Anaerosoma tenue: one gene and its partner. The protein of the gene in region 2 binds, or shares a complex with, the protein of the main gene of each other region. Links are inferred from orthologs where the notes say so. Each region holds a gene or a part of one and is shown on either strand. Other genes may lie near its edges. The genes, in order: tig and rpsG.

What was found.
Region 1: the proteins of rpsG (region 2) and tig are in contact, whole or in part, in a crystal structure (PDB 3GTY), measured with the Thermotoga maritima proteins. The link is inferred for Anaerosoma tenue from one-to-one orthologs. Residues at the interface, in WP_004081843.1 of Thermotoga maritima: Lys34, Lys52, Lys55, Glu59, Arg62, Gln63, Glu66, Asn67, Lys69, Val71, Arg95, Ala109, Lys110, Lys111, Gly112, Arg113, Pro114, Glu117, Glu121, Ile124, Ala125, Tyr127, Asn128, Asn129, Thr130, Gly131, Lys135, Asp139, Arg142, Met143; in WP_004081061.1 of Thermotoga maritima: Glu122, Val124, Val129, Leu130, Tyr133, Glu188, Gly259, Ile262, Tyr263, Glu266, Ser270, Glu273, Gln274, Glu277, Arg308, Gln311, Ile312, Ser315, Tyr316, Glu325, Arg329, Arg336, Leu363, Phe366, Trp367, Arg373, Leu377, Arg381, Leu384, Glu387.

Annotation. Positions count from the first base shown.
Region 1 is NZ_JALNTY010000001.1:644,353-647,524, forward strand. What follows is about bases 251-3,104. They hold tig (trigger factor), read right to left. Parts: upstream 2,402-3,104; coding sequence 1,100-2,401; downstream 251-1,099. Other genes in these bases: clpX (ATP-dependent Clp protease ATP-binding subunit ClpX), read right to left, coding at 251-471; clpP (ATP-dependent Clp endopeptidase proteolytic subunit ClpP), read right to left, coding at 480-1,100; MSB02_RS03210 (formate--tetrahydrofolate ligase), read right to left, coding at 2,825-3,104. In the rest of the region: more of clpX, read right to left, coding at 1-250; more of MSB02_RS03210, read right to left, coding at 3,105-3,172. UniProt on the Bacillus subtilis protein: Involved in protein export. Acts as a chaperone by maintaining the newly synthesized protein in an open conformation. Functions as a peptidyl-prolyl cis-trans isomerase.
Region 2 is NZ_JALNTY010000003.1:271,780-274,914, forward strand. What follows is about bases 319-3,135. They hold rpsG (30S ribosomal protein S7), read right to left. Parts: upstream 2,054-3,135; coding sequence 1,583-2,053; downstream 319-1,582. Other genes in these bases: fusA (elongation factor G), read right to left, coding at 319-1,548; rpsL (30S ribosomal protein S12), read right to left, coding at 2,120-2,491; MSB02_RS09040 (DNA-directed RNA polymerase subunit beta'), read right to left, coding at 2,702-3,135. In the rest of the region: more of fusA, read right to left, coding at 1-318.

The DNA of each region.
Region 1 (3,172 bases), on a different replicon or contig from region 2:
GACATCCTCGCCCACGTAGCCCGCCTCCGTGAGCGTGGTGGCGTCGGCGATCGCGAACGGCACCTTCAGGATGCGCGCCAACGTCTGCGCGAGCAGGGTCTTCCCACAACCGGTCGGCCCGAGCAGCAGGATGTTGCTCTTGGCGATCTCGACCTCGTCCTCGCCGACGTCTTCGGTGCGGATGCGCTTGTAGTGGTTGTACACGGCCACGGCAAGGGTCTTCTTGGCCAGATCCTGCCCCACCACGTAGTCGTCGAGCCGCGCGAGGATCTCCTTTGGCGTGGGCAGTTCCTCGTCTTCCGCATGCACGGCCATCGCGTCGGCCTGCTCTTCTTCGACGATCTCGTTGCACAGGTCGATGCACTCGTCGCAGATGTAGACGCCGGGGCCCGCCACCAGCTTGCGCACCTGGTGTTGCGGCTTGCCGCAGAACGAACACACGAGCCGCTGGTTGTCGTCGTGACGCTCCATCAGGTGGTTCAGTCCTCCTTGGGTGACCGCTGCGTGAACACGGCGTCGATGAGACCATACGCCTTGGCTTCCTCGGCGGTCATGATGTTGTCCCGCTCGGTGTCAGCGTGGATCTTCTCCATCGGCTGACCGGTGTGGTGCGCAAGGATGCGATCGAGCGCCTCGCGCATCCGCAGCATCTCCCTGGCCTGGATCTCGATGTCGCTCACCTGGCCCTGCGTGCCGCCCCACGGCTGGTGGATGAGCACGCGGCTGTTGGGCAGCGCGAAACGCTTGCCGGCAGCGCCGGCGGCAAGAAGCACTGCGGCTGCCGACGCACACTGACCGATACAGATCGTGCTCACGTCGGACCGGATGTACTGCATCGTGTCGTACATCGCCAGCGCCGCGGTGACCGAGCCGCCGGGCGAGTTGATGTACAGGTTGATGTCCTTCTCGGGATCCTCGCTCTCAAGGTGCAGCAACTGCGCGATCACGAGATTCGAGACCACGTCGTCGATCTCGGTGCCGAGGAACACGACCCGCTCGTTCAACAGCCGCGAGAAGATGTCGAAGCTGCGCTCTCCACGCGAGGTCTGCTCTACCACGATCGGCACGAGCGAACTCGCAACGGGCTCCTTTGCCGTCATCACTGCTCCTCCTCGATCACTTCGGCGTTGTCCATCAGCCACTTCAGGGCCTTGCGGTGCATGATCTGCTCGCGGACGAGCGGGAGCGCTCCATTCCGCTCGAGGTCCTTGCCGAGCTCCTCGGCGGCCTCCGTGTCCTCGCCCGCGATCTCGCGGACGGTGTCGGCGAGATCGCTCTCTGAAACGCTCATACCCTGCGCGACGAACAGCGCCTCGAGAGCGAGCTCCTCGCGCACACGGCGGTCCGCCTGCTCGCGGAGATCCGTCTGGAGCTGCTCGGGGCTCGTCCCGGTCATCTGCAGGTACTCCTGGGGCGCGATCCCCCGCTGCTCGAGATTCTCGAAGAACTCGCGCATCATCGACGCGGCCCGGATATCGACCATCTCCTCCGGGACGTCTCCGTCCAGGCGGCCGACAAGCTCGGTGAGCGCCGCGCCCTCCACCTCCCGTGCGTGACCGGTCGCCTTCGCGGAATCGAGCTTCTCGCGCACGTCGGCTCGATACTCGTCGAACGTGTCGAAGCCGCCTGCCGTGGCCGCGAACTCGTCATCGAGCTCCGGGAGCACCTTCGTCTTGACCTCGTGCACCTCGATCTCGAAGCGGGCTTGCTTGCCCGCGAACTCCTCGTTGGAGGTGGTGTCGGGGATCTCGAACTCCGCAACGGCGCTGCCACCGGGCGCGGTGCCCACGAGCGCGGCATCGAACTCGGGCGGCATCATGCCGCGACCCAGTTCGTACATGTACTTGTCCACCACGTTGCCCTCGTACGCCTCACCGTCAACGGTGCCCACGAACGAGATCAGCGCGAAGTCGTCCTCGCCGACCGGCGCGTCCACCGACTCCAGCGTGGCGAATCGCTCCCTCACGTGCTCGATCTGCGCATCGACCTCACGGTCGGAGGCCTTCTGCGCGGGGACCGTGACCGTGAACGCGTCCGCACTCGAGAGGGTGAGCTCGGGACGCAAGGTCACCTCGGCGGTGTACGTGTAGTCGCTGCCCGGCTCGATCATGTCGAGCTCGCCGACATCAGGACGTCCCACGGTGCGTATGTCCTCCCGCGAGACGGCCCGGCCATACGAGTCGGACACGATGTCGTCCTGCGCGTCAGCCAGGACCGCTTCACGGCCGACGTGGGTGTCGATCACCGGGCGCGGCGCCTTGCCCGGACGGAAGCCTGGGATGCGCAGCTTCGCGCCGATGGCCGCATACGCATCCGCGATGGCCTTGTCCACATCCGCCGCGGGTACCGTGACCGTGATCTTCGCACGGCCCTCTTCGAGACGCTCAACGCTCGTCTGCAAGGATCCTCCTCAGAATGTCGCTTCCTGCCGGGGCGCCTGCGACGCTCCGTGATGGCTCGGTGTGGTGCGGGCGAGAGGACTCGAACCTCCACGAGTTTCCCCACTGGAACCTAAATCCAGCGCGTCTGCCAGTTCCGCCACGCCCGCATGAAGCCGGATTGCTAAGTGTAGCAAACGCGATACCCCCTCACCAGAAGAGCCGGCCCTATGGGCCGGCTCTCGTGAGGTGTGTATGGTGGGCCGTATAGGGATCGAACCTATGACCTTGGGATTAAGAGTCCCCTGCTCTACCAGCTGAGCTAACGGCCCGAGTGCTCGCATATTGTAACCGCTCGGCTCACGAATGCAAATCCCGTTGAACGACGCGCGTGTGACATCCCGAGGGACGTTCCAGGCTGGCGAGGTCAGCCGCCCGGCCACGCTCTAGGAGAGCCCCGTGACGTTCCCCTCGGCATCGATGTCGATGTGTTCGCCCGCCGGCTTGCCCGGCAGACCAGGCATCGTGGTGATGTCGCCGCAGAGCGCGTACACGAAACCCGCTCCCGCCGAGATACGCACGTCGCGAACGGGCAAGCGCCAGCCCACCGGCGCTCCCTTGAGCTTCGGGTCATGCGACAGCGAGAGGTGCGTCTTGGCCATGCAGACCGGGAAGTCGCACAGCCCCTCGGCGCTGATCCGCTCCATCGCTTTCGATGCTCCGAAGGAGAAGTCGACGCCGGAGGCGCCGTAGATCCGCGTTGCGATCGCCGCGATCTTCTCACGCATCGGCAG
Region 2 (3,135 bases):
CGTGACATTCAAGATCACGTGACCGTACTGGCCGCGGCCGCCGGTCTGGCGGACGAACTTGCCGTGGACGTCCGTGACCGCCTTGCCAGCCGTCTCGCGGTACGCGACCTGCGGCTTGCCGACGTTCGCCTCGACCTTGAACTCGCGCAGCAGCCGGTCGACGATGATCTCGAGGTGCAACTCACCCATACCCGCGATGATCGTCTGCCCGGTCTCCTCATCGGTGTGCACACGGAAGGTCGGGTCTTCTTCGGCGAGCTTGGCGAGCGCGGCTCCGAGCTTGTCCTGCTCGGCCTTGGTCTTGGGCTCGATGGCGATATCGATGACCGGGTCGGGGAACTCCATCGACTCGAGGAGGACCGGCGCATCCTCGCCGCACAGCGTGTCTCCTGTGGTGGTGTTCTTCAGCCCGACGGCCGCGACGATGTCGCCCGCATACACAGCGTCGACATCCTCACGATGGTTGGCGTGCATCTGGAGAAGGCGCCCGAAACGCTCCTTGTGACCCTTGGTCGCGTTGAGGACGTGCGAGCCTGCGGACATGGTCCCGGAGTACACGCGGAAGAAGGTCAGCTTCCCGACGAAGGGATCGGTCATGACCTTGAACGCCAGAGCGGCGAACGGCTCGTTGTCGTCGGCCTTGCGAACGACTTCCGAGTCGTCGCGGGTCGAGGTGCCCTTGACCGGGGGGATGTCGAGCGGACTCGGCAGGTAGTCGACGATGGCGTCGAGCAGCGCCTGCACGCCCTTGTTCTTGAACGATGCGCCGCACACGACGGGAGTGATGGCGCAGTCGATGGTCGCCGTGCGGATCGCGGCCTTCAGCTCGTCCTTGCTGATCTCCTCGTCGCCGAGGAACTTCTCAAGCAGCGCGTCGTCATACTCCGCTGCCGCCTCCACCAGGTCGTGGCGGCGTAGTTCCGCCTCATCGCGCAACTCGGCGGGGATGTCCTCGATCGTCGGGTTGATGCCCTTGTCGTCCTCGTTGAAGTGGATCGCATGCATCTCGATGAGGTCGATGATGCCGACGAACTCGTCCTCGGCGCCGATCGGCATCTGAAGCAGGACCGGCCTGGTGTCGAGGCGGTCCTTCATCATCTTGATGACGTTGAAGAAATCGGCCCCGGTGCGGTCCATCTTGTTGATGTAGGCCATGCGCGGCACGCCGTAACGGTCCGCCTGGCGCCACACGGTCTCGGACTGGGGCTGCACGCCGCCGACGGCGCAAAACACCGCGACGGTGCCGTCGAGCACGCGGAGCGAGCGCTCCACCTCGACCGTGAAGTCCACGTGGCCGGGCGTATCTATGATCTGGATGCGGTGGTCCTTCCAGAAGCACGTGGTGGCGGCCGACGTGATGGTGATGCCGCGCTCCTGCTCCTGCGCCATCCAGTCCATCGTGGCCGCACCGTCGTGCACCTCGCCGATCTTGTGCGTCCTGCCTGTGTAGAACAGGATGCGCTCGGTCGTCGTGGTCTTACCGGCGTCGATGTGCGCCATGATCCCGATGTTGCGGGTCATGGCCAGCGGTGTCCTCTTCGGTGCCATGTAGTCTACTCGTCCTCTTCCTCTGTCCGTCAGGCTACCAGCGGTAGTGGCTGAACGCGCGGTTCGACTCCGCCATCTTGTACAGGTCCTCGCGCTTCTTCACCGAGGCGCCCAGGCCGTTCGCCGCGTCCATGATCTCGCCGGCCAGCCGCTCGGCCATGGTCTTCTCGCGACGCTTGCGGGCATAACCCACGATCCAGCGGATAGCCAGCGTCGTCGAACGACGGGAGTTGACCTCGATCGGCACCTGATAGGTGGCGCCACCCACGCGCTTGGGCTTCACCTCGAGGGTCGGACGGACGTTGTCCATCGCCTTCTTGAACACGGAGAGCGGGTCCTGACCCATCTTCTGCTCGATGATGTCGAACGCGCCGTAGACGATGCGCTCGGCAAGCGACTTCTTGCCGTCGAGCAGCACCTTGTTGATGAGTTGGGTGACCAACCGGTTGTTGTAGACCGGATCGGCTACCACCTCACGACGCTGTGCGGATGCACGCCTTGGCATTCTTCACTCCTCTGCTCACACGAAGAGTCCGCCCGCAGTGGCAGGCGGACCGACGTAGATACGGTCTTACTTGGGCTTCTTGACCCCGTAACGCGAACGGGCCTGCTCACGCTTGCTGACGCCGGCCGCGTCGAGGGCGCCCCGGATGATCTTGTAGCGGACACCCGGAAGATCCTTCACTCGACCGCCACGCACGAGCACGATCGAATGCTCCTGGAGGTTGTGGCCGATTCCAGGGATGTACGCCGTGACCTCCATCTGGTTGGTCAGACGGACACGGGCGACCTTGCGAAGCGCTGAGTTCGGCTTCTTGGGCGTGGTGGTGTACACGCGCGTGCACACGCCGCGCTTCTGGGGGTTCCCCTTCAGCGCCGGCGTCTTGCTCTTGTCAACGGCCTGGGAACGGCCCTTGCGCACCAGCTGATTGATGGTGGGCACTACTCATCTCCTTCGTCCGAACGTGTCGCGCTGTATCTCACGGCGCCCGTTCCTTGGCGCCGACCGTAGTCGCAACGCGCAACTCTAACAAAGCACCAGGAGCATGTCAAACCACGCACCCGGGCGTATCCCATACTCCACCGCCACTTCGGGCGGACACACACCGGCCCCGGGGTCCCTCTCGGCTCCCGGGGCCGGCGAACGGTATCGCTACTGGTCGTTCCCCTGCGACTCCAGTTTGGCGTGGACGCCGCAGTAGTGGCCTTCCTTCGCCTTGTTGGGACAAGGCGTGCCGTCCACCCTGAAGGCCCGGCACAGGCCGTCGGAGTCGGCGAGCTTCGCGTGGATCCCACAGTACCGCGACCCCTCCTTGGCGGGATGGGTGCACGGGGTTCCGTCACCGAACGTCGCCTCGCACAGCCGCTGATGTGGCTCGTCAGCTGCCGGAGCCGCCTCATCGGGATCGAACACGACGCCCTCGAATCCGCTCACGTCGATGGTCTCCTCGGAGGTGTCGAGATCGAAGTCGGCGAAGAGCGCCTCCGTCTCCTCCTCCGTCAGGCCGCCTTCATCGATGGCGGGTCCGGGCAGCATGGCTTCCAGCTCGAGCAGCTCATCGGGCGCGAACTTGGGTAGCGGGCCGC